One region of the Streptomyces sp. NPDC051452 genome, then DNA from elsewhere that is predicted to be linked to it. Evidence: riboswitches for the same ligand, from Rfam matches in the RefSeq annotation. Region 1 holds a riboswitch; each other region holds the start of a gene.
What was found. Region 1 has a riboswitch for cyclic di-AMP ahead of ACIBA9_RS36765 (M23 family metallopeptidase). Riboswitches for the same ligand answer to the same signal wherever they lie in the genome.
Positions count from the first base shown of each region.

Region 2: another riboswitch for cyclic di-AMP. It lies ahead of ACIBA9_RS24935 (transglycosylase SLT domain-containing protein); the one in region 1 lies ahead of ACIBA9_RS36765 (M23 family metallopeptidase).
Region 3: another riboswitch for cyclic di-AMP. It lies ahead of ACIBA9_RS27105 (M23 family metallopeptidase); the one in region 1 lies ahead of ACIBA9_RS36765 (M23 family metallopeptidase).

Region 1 is NZ_JBITEB010000026.1:44,650-48,954, reverse strand. Features, by position in the region: gene ACIBA9_RS36770 (aldo/keto reductase) at 1-325, opposite strand, end outside; gene ACIBA9_RS36765 (M23 family metallopeptidase) at 415-1,446, opposite strand; cyclic di-AMP (ydaO/yuaA leader) riboswitch at 1,454-1,623, opposite strand; gene ACIBA9_RS36760 (PP2C family protein-serine/threonine phosphatase) at 1,874-3,055, opposite strand; tRNA gene ACIBA9_RS36755 (tRNA-Met) at 3,257-3,330, opposite strand; gene ACIBA9_RS36750 (dihydrofolate reductase family protein) at 3,420-4,305, opposite strand, start outside.
Region 2 is NZ_JBITEB010000011.1:170,574-174,878, forward strand. Features, by position in the region: gene ACIBA9_RS24930 (polyprenyl synthetase family protein) at 77-1,087, opposite strand; cyclic di-AMP (ydaO/yuaA leader) riboswitch at 1,797-1,977, shown strand; gene ACIBA9_RS24935 (transglycosylase SLT domain-containing protein) at 1,981-2,469, shown strand; gene ACIBA9_RS24940 (HAD family hydrolase) at 2,546-3,358, opposite strand; gene fahA (fumarylacetoacetase) at 3,674-4,305, shown strand, end outside.
Region 3 is NZ_JBITEB010000013.1:114,506-118,810, reverse strand. Features, by position in the region: gene ACIBA9_RS27120 (GNAT family N-acetyltransferase) at 1-749, opposite strand, end outside; gene ACIBA9_RS27115 (HPr family phosphocarrier protein) at 926-1,207, shown strand; gene ACIBA9_RS27110 (GntR family transcriptional regulator) at 1,444-2,130, opposite strand; gene ACIBA9_RS27105 (M23 family metallopeptidase) at 2,429-3,184, opposite strand; cyclic di-AMP (ydaO/yuaA leader) riboswitch at 3,197-3,357, opposite strand; gene ACIBA9_RS27100 (M16 family metallopeptidase) at 3,569-4,305, opposite strand, start outside.

The DNA.
Region 1 (4,305 bases):
CGTCGGCCGCGGCCTTGATATTGGCCGCGGACAAACCTCGGAACTCGGGGTGCTGGCTGACCTTGGTGGCGATGACGACGTCGTCGCGGTTGCCGCGGGCCTTGACCCACTTACCGATGATCGTCTCGGACTCGCCGCCCTTGTTGCCCTCGATCCAGGCGCTGTAGCTGTCGGCGGTGTCGACGAAGTTGCCGCCGGCCGCCCTGTAGCCGTCCAGTACGGCGAAGGAGGTCTGCTCGTCCGCGGTCCAGCCGAAGACGTTGCCGCCGAGGCAGAGGGGGAAGACCCGCAGGTCGGAGGAGCCGAGTGTGCGCAGAGAGGTCATGCCTTGTTTCAACGCCGACAGCGGACGACCTCATTCCGCCGCCGGCGCCAAGTTCCCGCAAAGGGTGTATTCGGGGGCCGGTGGACGGCTCAGGGGGTGAGGCCCTTGCCGCGCAGCCACGCCATCGGGTCGATGCCGGCGGCCTGGCCGCCCGGGTGGACCTCCAGGTGGAGGTGCGGGCCGGTGACGTTGCCGGTCGCGCCGATCCGCCCGATGACGTCGCCGGTGCCGACCTTCTGGCCGACGGAGACGCCGATCGAGGACTGGTGGCAGAACCACAGCTCGGTGCCGTCGTCGAGGGTGAGGACCGTGCGGTAGCCGTAGGAGCCGGCCCAGCCCGCCTGGGTGATCGTGCCGCTGTGGATGGCCTTGATGATGGTGCCCGTCGGGGCGGCGAAGTCGAGACCGGTGTGGTGGCCGGAGGACCACATCGACCCGGCCTGGCCGAAGGTCGAGGTGATCGTGTACGAGGGCGTCGGCAGCTTGTACTGCTTGGCCAGCTCGGCCAGCCGCTTCGTCTCGGCGGCCTTCTCGGCGACGGCATCCGCCTTCTTCTTGGCGGCCGCGACCTTGGCGACGGCTTCCTTCTTCGCCTTGGCGGCGGCGTCCGCGCTCTGCCTCTCGGCGGCGGCGAGCGCCGCGGCGGTGGCCCTGCTGTCGGCCTTGCTCTGCTGCTGCTCGGCCTGGGCCATGATCCGGCTGCGCAGGGTCTCGCCCGCGTCGGTGTTCCGCTCGGCGTCGGCGGAGGTCACGCCGACGCCGCCGAGCGCTCCGGTGGTGGCCTCGGGCGCCGGGGCGGAGTCGTGCTCGAAGAGCGAGCCGACGGAGGGCAGGTCCGGCAGGGAGAGGGAGACCGGCGGCTTGCCGGTGTTGGCGCTGGCCATGCCGCCCGCCCCGACCGCCGCGATCACGCCGACGCCGAGGACGGTGGAGCTGCGGGCGAACCCGCCGCGCTGCTTGGCGACACGGTGCCGGCCGCGCACCGGGGTGACGGAGTCCTCGGTGGGGTTCCAGTCCTCCCACGGGCCCTCGTCGGCACGGTAGGAGCCGTATCCGAAGGTGTCGGGCTCGGCTTCCGCGGGTATGTACGGGGCTTGTGGGGCAGGCCGGTTGGACGCCACGCGGGCGCACTCCTTTCCTTCCGCCGCCTACCGGGTTAGCTGACGGGTTCGGAGCGGGAAGGTCTCCTACGCGCGTATACCGGGCGTGGACTCGTCGAGTCCACGTCGGCGTTCCGCGTGATTCACCCCAAGGTGGTGGTTCCCCGGTTCCCTTGCGGGATTCGGCGCGTGCGCACGGAGCCGCCTCGGGTGACGGCTGTGACGACCGCGCTGCGTTATCGAACGTTAATAGACCCGCGAGGTACTTTCCAAGCCGTCCGGCTTGATCTTTAGCGCTTTTCACCGTGGACTTATCGGCCAACAACGCGGTAAACCGGGCGAGTTGACCTCGGCTCAGGAGTCACGGAGGTTTTGATGATGACTCAGCCGGGAACCCCGGCGGGTCGCCCTCGGCGGGCGGGGCGGGGTTGCCGTATGACGAGCAGGGCTACGGCTGCCGCACGGCGAGCAGGGCCATGTCGTCCGCCGTCCCGCCGCCCGAGTGCCGCCGCACCTCCTCGGCGAGCCGGCCGAGCAGCGCGCCGGGGCCGGGGAAGGTCCGGCCGGCGAGCCGTCGCTCGGGTTCGTAGAACCGGCCGTGGGCGTCGCGCGCCTCGGACAGGCCGTCGGTGTAGAGGAGCAGGGTCGCTCCGCTCGGGAAGCCGGCCTCCAGCGTCCGGTCCGGCCACCGGCCGAGGTCGCGCATGCCCAGCGGCAGCGCCGGTTCGCGCGTGGCCAGGACGCACAGGGTGCCGTCGGCGTGCAGCAGCAGCGGCGGCGGATGGCCCCGGTTGACGACGCGGACGAGGCCGTCGTCGTGCGGGAGTTCGGCGAGGACGGCGGTGGTGAACCCCTCGAACGCGTCGATGCCGTCCCGCCGCGTGCCCTCACGGGCCAGCGCCCGCTCCAGCCGCTGCGCGACCGCCTCCAGCGTGGCCTCCTGCTCGGCGGCCTCGCGGAACGCCCCGATCACCACGGCGACGGCGGCGACCGCGCCCATGCCCTTGCCGCGCACGTCCCCGACGATCAGCCGCACGCCGTACGGGCTGTCCTGCACGGCGTACAGGTCGCCGCCGATGAACGCGTCCCGGCGCGCCGCCTCGTAGCGGGCGGCGATCTCGAAGCCCCCGATCCGCGCGGCGGGCTGGGGCAGGACGGCCCGCTGGGCGGCCTCGGCGATCTCCCGGGCGGAGGCGAGCCGCCGATCGCCGAGGCGGACCACCCGGTTGATGGCCACGCCGAACAGGGCGACGGTGGCCACGGTGACCACGTCGGTGACGGCGGTCACGGCCGGGTGGATGCCGGCCTCGGCATGTACGGCGTACGCCGCGGCGAGGGCCGCGATGCCGGTCAGGACGGTCGTGCGCAGCGAGGCCAGGGACGCCGCGATCAGCGGGGCGGCGGTGAAGAACGGAACGGCGGTGAAGTCCTCGGGGGCGAGCAGGCCGTAGAGGACGCCGACGGCGACGAGCAGGGCGGGCAGGGCGCGGGCGAGGGCACGCGGGCCCGGCCGGCGGGGCTCGGGTACCGGTGCCGGATCGTCGCCGAGGCCCGGGTCGGGGACGGGGTCGCCGGGAAGCCGGCCACCGGCCCTGGCGTACGCGTTCTCCTCCACCTCACCAGGGCGCACCGCGTGTCTCCCACATGTCGGACGTACGTCCAGATTTGCGGGCCCGGGGAGGTGGAGCGACCGCTGTGGACCGACCGGATGACCCACTGTGACGTACGCCACGCGCCCAGCGGCCGTACGCCGGCCATGCCGACAGCGAGCGGGCACGGAAAACACTCGAGGCCGGAATCCATGTACTGGATTCCGGCCCCGAGTCTTCAGTAGCGGGGACAGGATTTGAACCTGCGACCTCTGGGTTATGAGCCCAGCGAGCTACCGAGCTGCTCCACCCCGCGTCGTTGTGTCTCAAGCATACGCCATCCGCGGGGTCCGACGCACACGCCTTTCCCGCGGGCCCCGATCACGGGGGCCCGCCGGCCCGCGCTCAGGTCGTCAGGTGCGTGTTGGGGGCCTTGGCGAGCGCCTCCAGCTCGGGGAGGACGACGACCTCGGCACCCGCGCCGCGCAGCACGCCCGTGCCGTCGGCCCCCGCGACGAAGGTGTCCGGCTCCCGCCAGGCGGTGACCACCCGGCGCACCCCGGCCCGCAGGACCAGCTCGGCGCAGGGCGCGGGGCGGGAGGCGCGGCGGGCGCAGGGCTCCAGGCTGCTGTAGAGCGTGGCGCCGGCCAGCCTCGCCTCCGCCGGGTCGATCTTCGCCAGCGCGGCCTCCTCCGCGTGCACCACCGGATCACCGCCCTCCCGGGAGTGGCCGCGGGCCAGCTCGGTGCCGTCGGCGGCGACCACGACCGCGCCGACGCTGAAGGCCGTCCGCGACGGCGGACAACGGTCGGCGAGTTCGCAGGCCGTGCGCAGCCAGTGGCGGTCGGCGGCGTTCGGGACGGGGCCGGTGCCGGGGGCCGTGGGCTCGTAGCGCGTCAGGACGACGTCCTCGATGCGGCGGGTCTCCACCAGGCGCAGCCGTCCGCCCTGGTACCCGCCCGGCCCGAACAGCCGGGGGGCCTCCGGGTCGCCGACGAACAGCGGGGCGAGGACCAGCTGGAGTTCGTCGGCGAGGCCCTGCCGGAGGAGCTGGGTGTGGACCCGGCCACCGCCCTCGACCATCAGGCGCCCGACCCCGCGCACGTCGTGCAGGTGCTCCAGCAGGTCCCGCCAGTCCAGCTCGGCGCCGAGCGGGACGACGTCGGCACTGCCCCCGAGGAGGCGCGCGGCGCGTTCGGCGCCCTTGTCGGTCGTGTAGACGAGCTTCTCGCCGCCGGTGTGCCAGAACAGCGCGCGCGGGTCGAGGTCGCCGGAGGCGGTGACGGTGACC
Region 2 (4,305 bases), on a different contig from region 1:
GGGGTGGCCGGTGGGGGCGTCCCGGGTGGGGGCAGCGCCGGTGTGCGCTGCCCCGGTGAGGCCGCAGGTGGTGGGGCTAGCCAGCGCGGTGCACCACGGCGTCGCAGAGCTCCAGCAGGGACGTCTTGGCGTCGCACTCCCGCAGCGGGGCCAGCGCGGCCCGCGCCTCCTCCGCGTAACGGACGGTGTCCCGGCGGGCCTGCTCCAGCGCGGGGTGCGCGCGCAGCGCGGCCAGCGCCTCGGCGTGCCGGGCGTCGTCACTGAGGTCGGAGTCCAGCAGCTCGCACAGGGCGATGTCCTCGGGCTTCCCGAGGCGGGCGGCACGCTCGCGCAGCCGCAGCACCGGCAGGGTCGGGATGCCCTCGCGCAGGTCGGTGCCCGGGGTCTTGCCGGACTCGTGGGAGTCGGAGGCGATGTCTAGGACGTCGTCCGCGAGCTGGAAGGCCACCCCGAGCCGTTCGCCGTACTGGGTGAGGACGTCGACGACCCGCTCGTCGGCGCCGGACATCATCGCGCCGAACCGGCACGCGACCGCCACCAGGGAGCCCGTCTTGCCGCTGAGCACGTCCAGGTAGTGCTCGACGGGGTCACGGCCGTCCGAGGGACCGGCGGTCTCCAGGATCTGGCCCGTGACCAGCCGCTCGAACGCGAGGGCCTGCACCCGGACCGCCTCGGGGCCGAGGTCGGCGAGGATCTGGGAGGCGCGGGCGAAGAGGAAGTCCCCGGTGAGGACCGCGACCGAGTTGCCCCAGCGCGTGTTGGCGCTGTCCACGCCGCGCCGCACGGCCGCCTCGTCCATGACGTCGTCGTGATACAGCGTGGCGAGGTGCGTCAGCTCCACGACGACGGCCGACGGCACGATGCCCGGCGCGTAGGGATCGCCGAACTGCGCCGCGAGCATCACGAGCAGCGGCCGGAACCGCTTCCCACCGGCCCGCACCAGGTGCTGGGCGGCCTCCGTGATGAAGGGGACCTCGCTCTTCGTGGCCTCGAGCAGCCCCTCCTCGACAGCCGCCAATCCCACCTGGACATCGGCTTCCAGAGCCTGGTCCCGCACGCTCAGCCCGAACGGCCCGACGACGGTCACGAGGGGTCTCCTGTCTGCTGGTGTCTGCTGGCGATTACACGGTTTGTCGATAGGTCGCTGCCATCACTCAAGTCAGCGTATCCGGTCCTGTTTCGATCACCGATAGCGCCCACCGGTCCAGCCCGGGCCGTATCGGATCATGACCGGTATGGTTTTGATCGGATAGTAAGGGCGGATACCTCTCGACTTAACATGACTCGGCGGGGTTTGTCGCGACCTGGGGGTGAGCGGAGCGGCGCGGCGTCCCCGCCGGCCGTCCGCCGGGACCCCCCGGAGGGGTGCGCGACCACGGCCGGATCCGCCCGCGCGATCCATTCCTCCCCCTCCCCCCTCCTCTCCCCTCTTCCCGCGCCGCCCGATCCCATCCGCGCGCCCCCGGTCATGACGAGAACGACCGACGGCGCGTCACGGATCCCCCCACTGTCCAATTTTCGGAGCGAATCGCCCTAATCCCTCATGTCTGATTTGCAGGGTTTTGCTATTTCGTGAGTTGGGTCACGTGGCCCCCGGCGTCACCCCACCCGCCCGGAGACACCTTTTCCCGTTTGCCATCGGCGAGTTGAGGGTTGGCAACCGCAAAGGATCAAGTACCTCATACGGCCCCGATCAAGGTCAAATAGTGCGTTGTATGAATCCGGTGCTTGTTCCCGACATGTGCTCTCGCATACGTTCCCGGCCATCGGGTGGACGCCTAATCCTGCCGCCACCCGCATACCCATCGACGAACTCATTCGCAGGGCAGGAGCGGGGGAACCAGGTAAGTCGCCGGACCGGACGGCACATGTCGCACCGGAACGGCTAGGGGTTAAGTCGCGCTCTACCGGAGCGCGACCGGGCACCTCCCCGCCCGAACCCGACAGCTCACCTCGCAGGCGCCGGAGAGGAACTTCCCCATGCCTGCTGCCGCTCAGCCCCGCCGCGTTCGCTCCAACCGCCTCGTCCGCAAGCTCGCCGTCCTCGGCACCGGCGCCGCCGTGCTCGCCCTTCCGCTGATCGGCGCGGCCAGCGCCTCCGCGGCCACCCCGGCGGCCAAGACCGCGTCCACCACGCCCGCCGGTTACCCGAACAACCTCGACGGCTGGATCCGCGAGTCGCTCGCGATCATGGCCCAGAAGCACATCCCGGGTACCTACAACGGCATCTACCGCAACATCATCCGGGAGTCGTCCGGCAACCCGGCGGCCATCAACCTGTGGGACTCCAACGCGGCCAAGGGCATCCCGTCCAAGGGTCTGCTCCAGGTCATCGACCCGACCTTCAACGCGTACCACGTGGCCGGAACCTCGTTCAACATCTACGACCCGGTCGCGAACATCACCGCCGCCTGCAACTACGCGGCCGCGCGCTACGGGTCGATCGACAACGTGTTCGGCGCGTACTGACGCGGCACGCACCGAGGGACGGCGCACCGGCACCGACGTAGGGAAGGTGCCGGTCAGCCGGTCACCGGTCAGCCGGTCAGCCGGTCGGGAAGATCTTTTCGAGGACGACGGCGATGCCGTCGTCCTCGTTCGACCGGGTGATCTCATCGGCCACCGCCTTGAGTTCGGGATGCGCGTTGGCCATGGCGACCCCGTGGGCCGCCCAGTCGAACATCGGGATGTCATTGGGCATGTCCCCGAAGGCGAGGGCCTGTTCCGGCTCGACCCCGAGCCGTTCGGCGGCCAGCGCGAGACCGGTCGCCTTGGTCACCCCGTGCGGCTGGAGCTCCACGGTCCCCGGCCCCGACATGGTGACGGTGGCCAGCGAGCCCACCGCCGCCCGCGCGACGGCCGCCAACTCGTCGTCGGTCAGGGTGGCGTGGCGCAGCAGCACCTTGCTGATGGGCGCGCGCCACAGGTCGTCGCGCCGGGCGACCCGGACCGCGGGCAGGGTCGGGCGCGGCATCAGATACCCGGGCTCGACGAGCGTGAGACCGTCCACGCCGTCCTGGTCGACGGCCGCGTGGACCTGCCCCACCTCCGCCTCGATCTTGCCGAGCGCGGCCTCGGCCAGTTCCCGGTCCAGCCGGACCGACCAGACCAGCCGGCCGGACGCGGCGTCGTAGAGCTGGGCACCCTGTCCGCACACCGCGAGGTCGGCGCGGCCGAGGCCCGCCAGCAGGGACCGAACCCGCGGGGCCGGCCAGCCCGTGACCACCAGGTGCCGGGCGCCCGCCCGCGCCACCCGCGCGAGCGCGGCGAGCGACCGGTCGGAGACCGTGTCGTCGCCACGCAACAGCGTCCCGTCCAGGTCGGTGGCGATCAGTGCGTACGCGGGGGTGGGTGCCATGATCAGAGAATACGGACACCGCGCCTCGCCGACTCACCCGTGATCGCGCGCACTTACGTGCCGTCCAGCCCCGGGAGAGCGCCGCTCGGAAGGGGTGCGGTGGGCGGCGGACCGGCTTCCGCGGCCTCACCCGGCGGCACCTCACGCGGTCGTGCGCCGGAGCCGTCATCCGATCATCCTCCGATGACTTTCGGCCGCTCCCCGAGGTGACGCCCGAGGGCACTGCCCAAGACACGCATCCCGGCCGTAACGTGTGGCCCGACCACATGGAACGCAGAGCCATGCATGGCCTGGATGAGAGCGAGGCAGCACCCCATGCCCCCCTTCGACGTCCCCGAGGGCGACCCCTTCGGCCCGCACAACCTTCCCTATGGCGTGTTCTCGCCCTCCGGCAGCACGGAGCGGAGGGTCGGTGTCCGGCTCGGGGACCACGTTCTCGACGCGGGCGCCGCGGCCGCCGCCCTCGGCTCACCGCACGGCTCCCTGCTTGTGCGGCCCACCCTCAACCCCCTGCTGGCGGCCGGGCCCACGGTCTGGTCGCAGGTGCGGCAGGCGCTGACCGAGTGGGTGACGGAGCCGGCACACCGGCCGAAGGTCGAACCGCTCTTCCACCCCTTGTCGTCGGTCACCCTCCACCTGCCCTTCGAGGTCGCCGACTACGTCGACTTCTACGCCTCGGAGAACCACGCCAGGAACGTCGGCCAGATCTTCCGCCCGGAGGCGGAGGACTCCCTCACCCCCAACTGGAAGCACCTGCCGATCGGCTATCACGGCCGGTCCGGCACGGTCGTCGTCTCGGGCACGGACGTACGGCGGCCGTCCGGGCAGCGCAAGGGCCCCGGTGATCCCGCCCCCGTCTTCGGCCCGTCGGTCCGGCTGGACATCGAGGCGGAGGTCGGCTTCGTCGTGGGCGTGCCCTCGCGGCTGGGCGGCCCGGTCCCGCTCGA
Region 3 (4,305 bases), on a different contig from region 1:
AGACGGCCGGGGTAGCCGGCGTCCCGGATGTTGCCGAGGATGCTGCGGCCCACCCCGCCGGGGGCGCGGCCGACGCCGACGACCGCCACGGAGCCGGGCACCAGCAGCCGCCGTACGGAACGGGCCTCGGCGCGCTGCTCCCGCGCGCGCTGCACGGCGAGGGAGCGGTCGGTGGGTTCGAGGTCGAACCCCAGGCGTACGACACCGTCCTCGAAGCTGCGCTTCTGGGTGTAGCCCGCGTCCGTGAACACCTTGATCATCTTGCTGTTGGCGGGGAGCACCTCGGCGGCGAAGCGACGGATGCCGCGCTCGCGGGCGACGGCCGCGATGTGCTCCAGCAGCGCCGAGGCGACCCCGCGGCCTTGGTGGGCGTCCTGCACCAGGAAGGCGACCTCGGCCTCGTCGGCCGGCGCGGAGGCGGGCATGCCGTCGGCGCCGATGCGGTCGTAGCGTACGGTGGCGATGAACTCGCCGCCGATGGTGGCCGCGAGCCCCACCCGGTCCACGAAGTCGTGATGGGTGAAGCGGCGGACGTCCTTGGCGGAGAGCCGGGGGTAGGGCGCGAAGAAGCGGTAGTACTTCGACTCGTCCGACACCTGCTCGTAGAAGCTGACCAGGCGGTCCGCGTCGTCGACGGTGATGGGCCGGATACGCGCGGTGCCGCCGTCGCGCAGCACCACGTCCGCCTCCCAGTGGGCGGGGTACTCGTGCCCGTCCTGCCGGTCCTGCCGGTCCGCCGAGGTCTGCATGGGCCCCAGAGTACGGCTCGCGTACGACAGCAGCGCGAGGCAGTGTATGAAGGACGGATGCCGGACCGAGGCCGCGGTCCGGCACCTTGCCGGGAGGGGCGACGACCCGCTCCGGGCATGCTTCACACTATGGGAAACTGGTCTAGACAACCCTGAACACCGAAGGGCAGCAACACATGGCTGAGCGCCGCGTCAACGTCGGCTGGGCCGAGGGCCTCCACGCCCGTCCCGCCTCCATCTTCGTCCGAGCCGCCACGGCCGCAGGCGTCCCGGTCACGATCGCCAAGGCCGGGGGCGACCCGGTCAACGCGGCCTCCATGCTGGCCGTCCTGGGCCTGGGCGCCCAGGGTGGCGAGGAGATCGTCCTCGCCTCCGACGCCGACGGCGCGGACGCCGCGCTGGACCGGCTGGCCAAGCTGGTCGCCGAGGGCCTGGAAGAGCTGCCCGAGACCGTCTGAGCCACCCGCGCGCACGATGGAGCCGCGTCGCCCCTTCCGGGGCGGCGCGGCTTCGCCGTACGGGCGCGTACTCCGCTCGATTCACGGTCGCCCACGCGCCGAATTCCGGCCCGCTCGAATTTCGGGCGCGGCGACAGCGATGGCAGCGACGGCGGAAGTGGTGGCGGCAGCGGCAATGGCGGCGGCAATTCATTTCCGCCCCCGATTCCCCCCTCCTTTTGTATACAGCACTCGCGTTAATTCCGAGGACCCGACATGTTTACGGCATGTTGCGAAGTCCTCACACGCTCCGCGGTGCCGGAAAAGCGAAGACGGTGCACGGCGGTGACGCGCTCGGCGTGCAGCGCCGTGACCGCCCGCGCGCGCTCACCGTCGCCGCGCGCCACCGCGTCGACGATCGCGCCGTGCTCCGCCCAGGACTCCCGCGGGCTCGGCGGCGCGTCCACCGCGTACATCCAGGCGATCTTGTGGCGCAGCTGGGTGAGCGTCGAGGCCAGTGGCGGGCTGCCGGAGGCCTGGGCGAGCGTCTCGTGGAACCAGCCGCCCAGTGAACGCAGATCCTCGCCACTGCCTCCGCGGGCCCGCTCCTGGCCGAGTCGGACCAGGCCGCGCAACACCTTGAGGTGGGCCTCCGTGCGCCGCTGCGCGGCTCGGGCGGCCCCCAGCGGCTCCAGCAGCGCGCGCATCTCCAGCAGGTCGGCGGCCTCGTGCTCGGTGGGCTCGGCCACGCAGGCGCCCGCGTGCCGGCGGGTCACCACGAAGCCCTCCGCCTCCAGGGTGCGCAGCGCCTCGCGGACGGGGACGCGCGAGACGCCGTAGCGGCGGGCCAGTACTTCCTCGGTGAGGCGGCTGCCGCGTTCGTGGACGCCGGCGACGATGTCGTCCCGGATCGCCGTGCACACCGAGTGCGCCGGAATACGCATGACCGACCTCCGTCTTAATCCCCGTGAAACGCCGACGATGGACGTATGTTCTCGTGACTCTATTCCAAGAGACCGGAATTTCCGATGGCAGTTCCTGATCCATGCTTATTTTTTGGACGCGGGGCGGTGGAGACGGTGGCCATGACTGACGGCCGCGACCATGGCGGCGGACCGGGTGGCGGCCTTCAGGGCAGCCCTGGCGGCGATCTTCCGAAAACGGCGAAAGCCCCGGTTCGGTGGACCGGGGCTTTCGGGTGCGGTGCTCGGGCCCACGCGCGCGTGGGCGTAGGCGTGGGCGTCAGACGTTCACTCCGTGATTGCGGAGGTAGGCGACGGGGTCGACGTCGGAGCCGTAGTCGGGGCCCGTCCGGGCCTCGAAGTGGAGGTGCGGGCCGGTGGTGTTGCCGGTCGCGCCGGACAGGCCGATCTGCTGGCCCGGCATGACCTTCTGGCCGACGGTGACACCGATGGACGACAGGTGGCCGTACTGGGTGTACATGCCGTCGGCCATCCGGATCACGATCTCGTTGCCGTACGCGCCACCCCAGCCGGTGGAGACCACGGTGCCGGAACCGACCGCGTGGACGGTCGTGCCGCTGGCCGCGTGGAAGTCGATGCCGGTGTGCGAGCCGGAGGACCACAGGGAGCTGCTCGCCTTGTAGCCCGTGGAGACGTAGGAGTGCGCGATCGGGGCGACGAAGGCGTTCAGCCGCTTGCGCTCCGCCTCGCGGGCCGCGCGTTCCTTGGCCTGGCGCTCCAGCTTCGCCTTCTCGGCGGCCGCCTTCGCCGCGGCCTGCTCGGCCGCCTGCTGTTCGGCGGCCTGCTGCTGGGCCGTCGCCTGTGCGTCGATCTGCTCGGCCACGCCGTCGCTCACGGTGAGCACGGGCGTCAGGCCGGTCTGCTCCACGGGGTTCTCGGCGGCGAGTGCCGGGGACGCGGCGAGGGTGCCGATGACACCGGTGGTGGTGAGGGCCGCGATACCGGCCGCCTGAGCGGTGGTGCGCTTGACCCGGCCGGGCTTGCGGTGCTTCCCGGTGGCGCACATGAACGCCATGAAGTGGCTGGTCCTTTCCTTCCCTCTCGCCTACCGGGTTAGCTGACGGGTTCGGAGCAGGAAGGTCTCCTACGGGCCCCCTCGCTCACGCGCGGGCGCCCGATTCACCCCAGGGACGATGGGTCCCCGGCTCCCCTGGCTCGCGCCGTACGGGGACTCGGCGATGACTGTCCGGTGCCGCGGGCGCGGCGCACTGCCTGACGAACAGTCCGGATGAAGGTACGTAGGCGCGCTTCCGATCCTCAAACGGATCCGGGTATTTGTAGCGCATCCCACAGGCCAGACAGGCAACCTCCGCCCCAAATCGGGCATCTGGGAGGGTGAGTGGGACAACGTGGGGCCCTGACGGCCCGTAGGTCGTCAGGGCCCCACGCGCGCGTGGCGCTACTCCGCGGCGACGACGGTGACTTCGCCGATGCCCAGCGCCTCGACCGGCGCCTTGATCTGCGCGGCGTCCCCGACGAGGACGGTCACCAGCCGGTCCACCGGGAAGGCGTTGACGACGGCAGCGGTGGCCTCCACCGTGCCCGTCGCGGCCAGCTGCCGGTACAGCGTCGCCTGGAAGTCGTCGGGCAGGTGCTGCTCGACCTGGTCGGCCAGGGTGCTCGCGACGGCCGCCGCGGTCTCGTACTTCAGCGGCGCCACCCCGACCAGGTTCTGCACGGCCACGTCACGCTCGGCGTCGGTCAGACCCTGCGCCGCGAGGGTGCGCAGCACCTTCCACAGGTCGTCCAGCGCCGGGCCGGTGTTGGGGGTGTCCACCGAGCCGCTGATGGCGAGCATCGAGGCGCCGGTGCCATCCGGGGCGGACCTGAGGACCTGCCCGAAGGAGCGCACACCGTAGGTGTAGCCCTTCTCCTCGCGCAGGACGCGGTCCAGGCGGGAGGTGAGCGTGCCGCCCAGGCAGTAGGTGCCGAGCACCTGGGCCGGCCAGACGCGGTCGTGCCGGTCCGGGCCGACGCGGCCGATGAGCAGCTGCGTCTGGACCGCGCCGGGCCGGTCGACGATGACCACGCGCCCGGTGTCGTCGGCGGTCACCGGCGGCACCGGCCGGGGCTCGCCCGGCGTGCCGGTCCAGGCGCCCAGGGTCTCGCCCAGCAGCGCGTCCAGGTCGATACCGG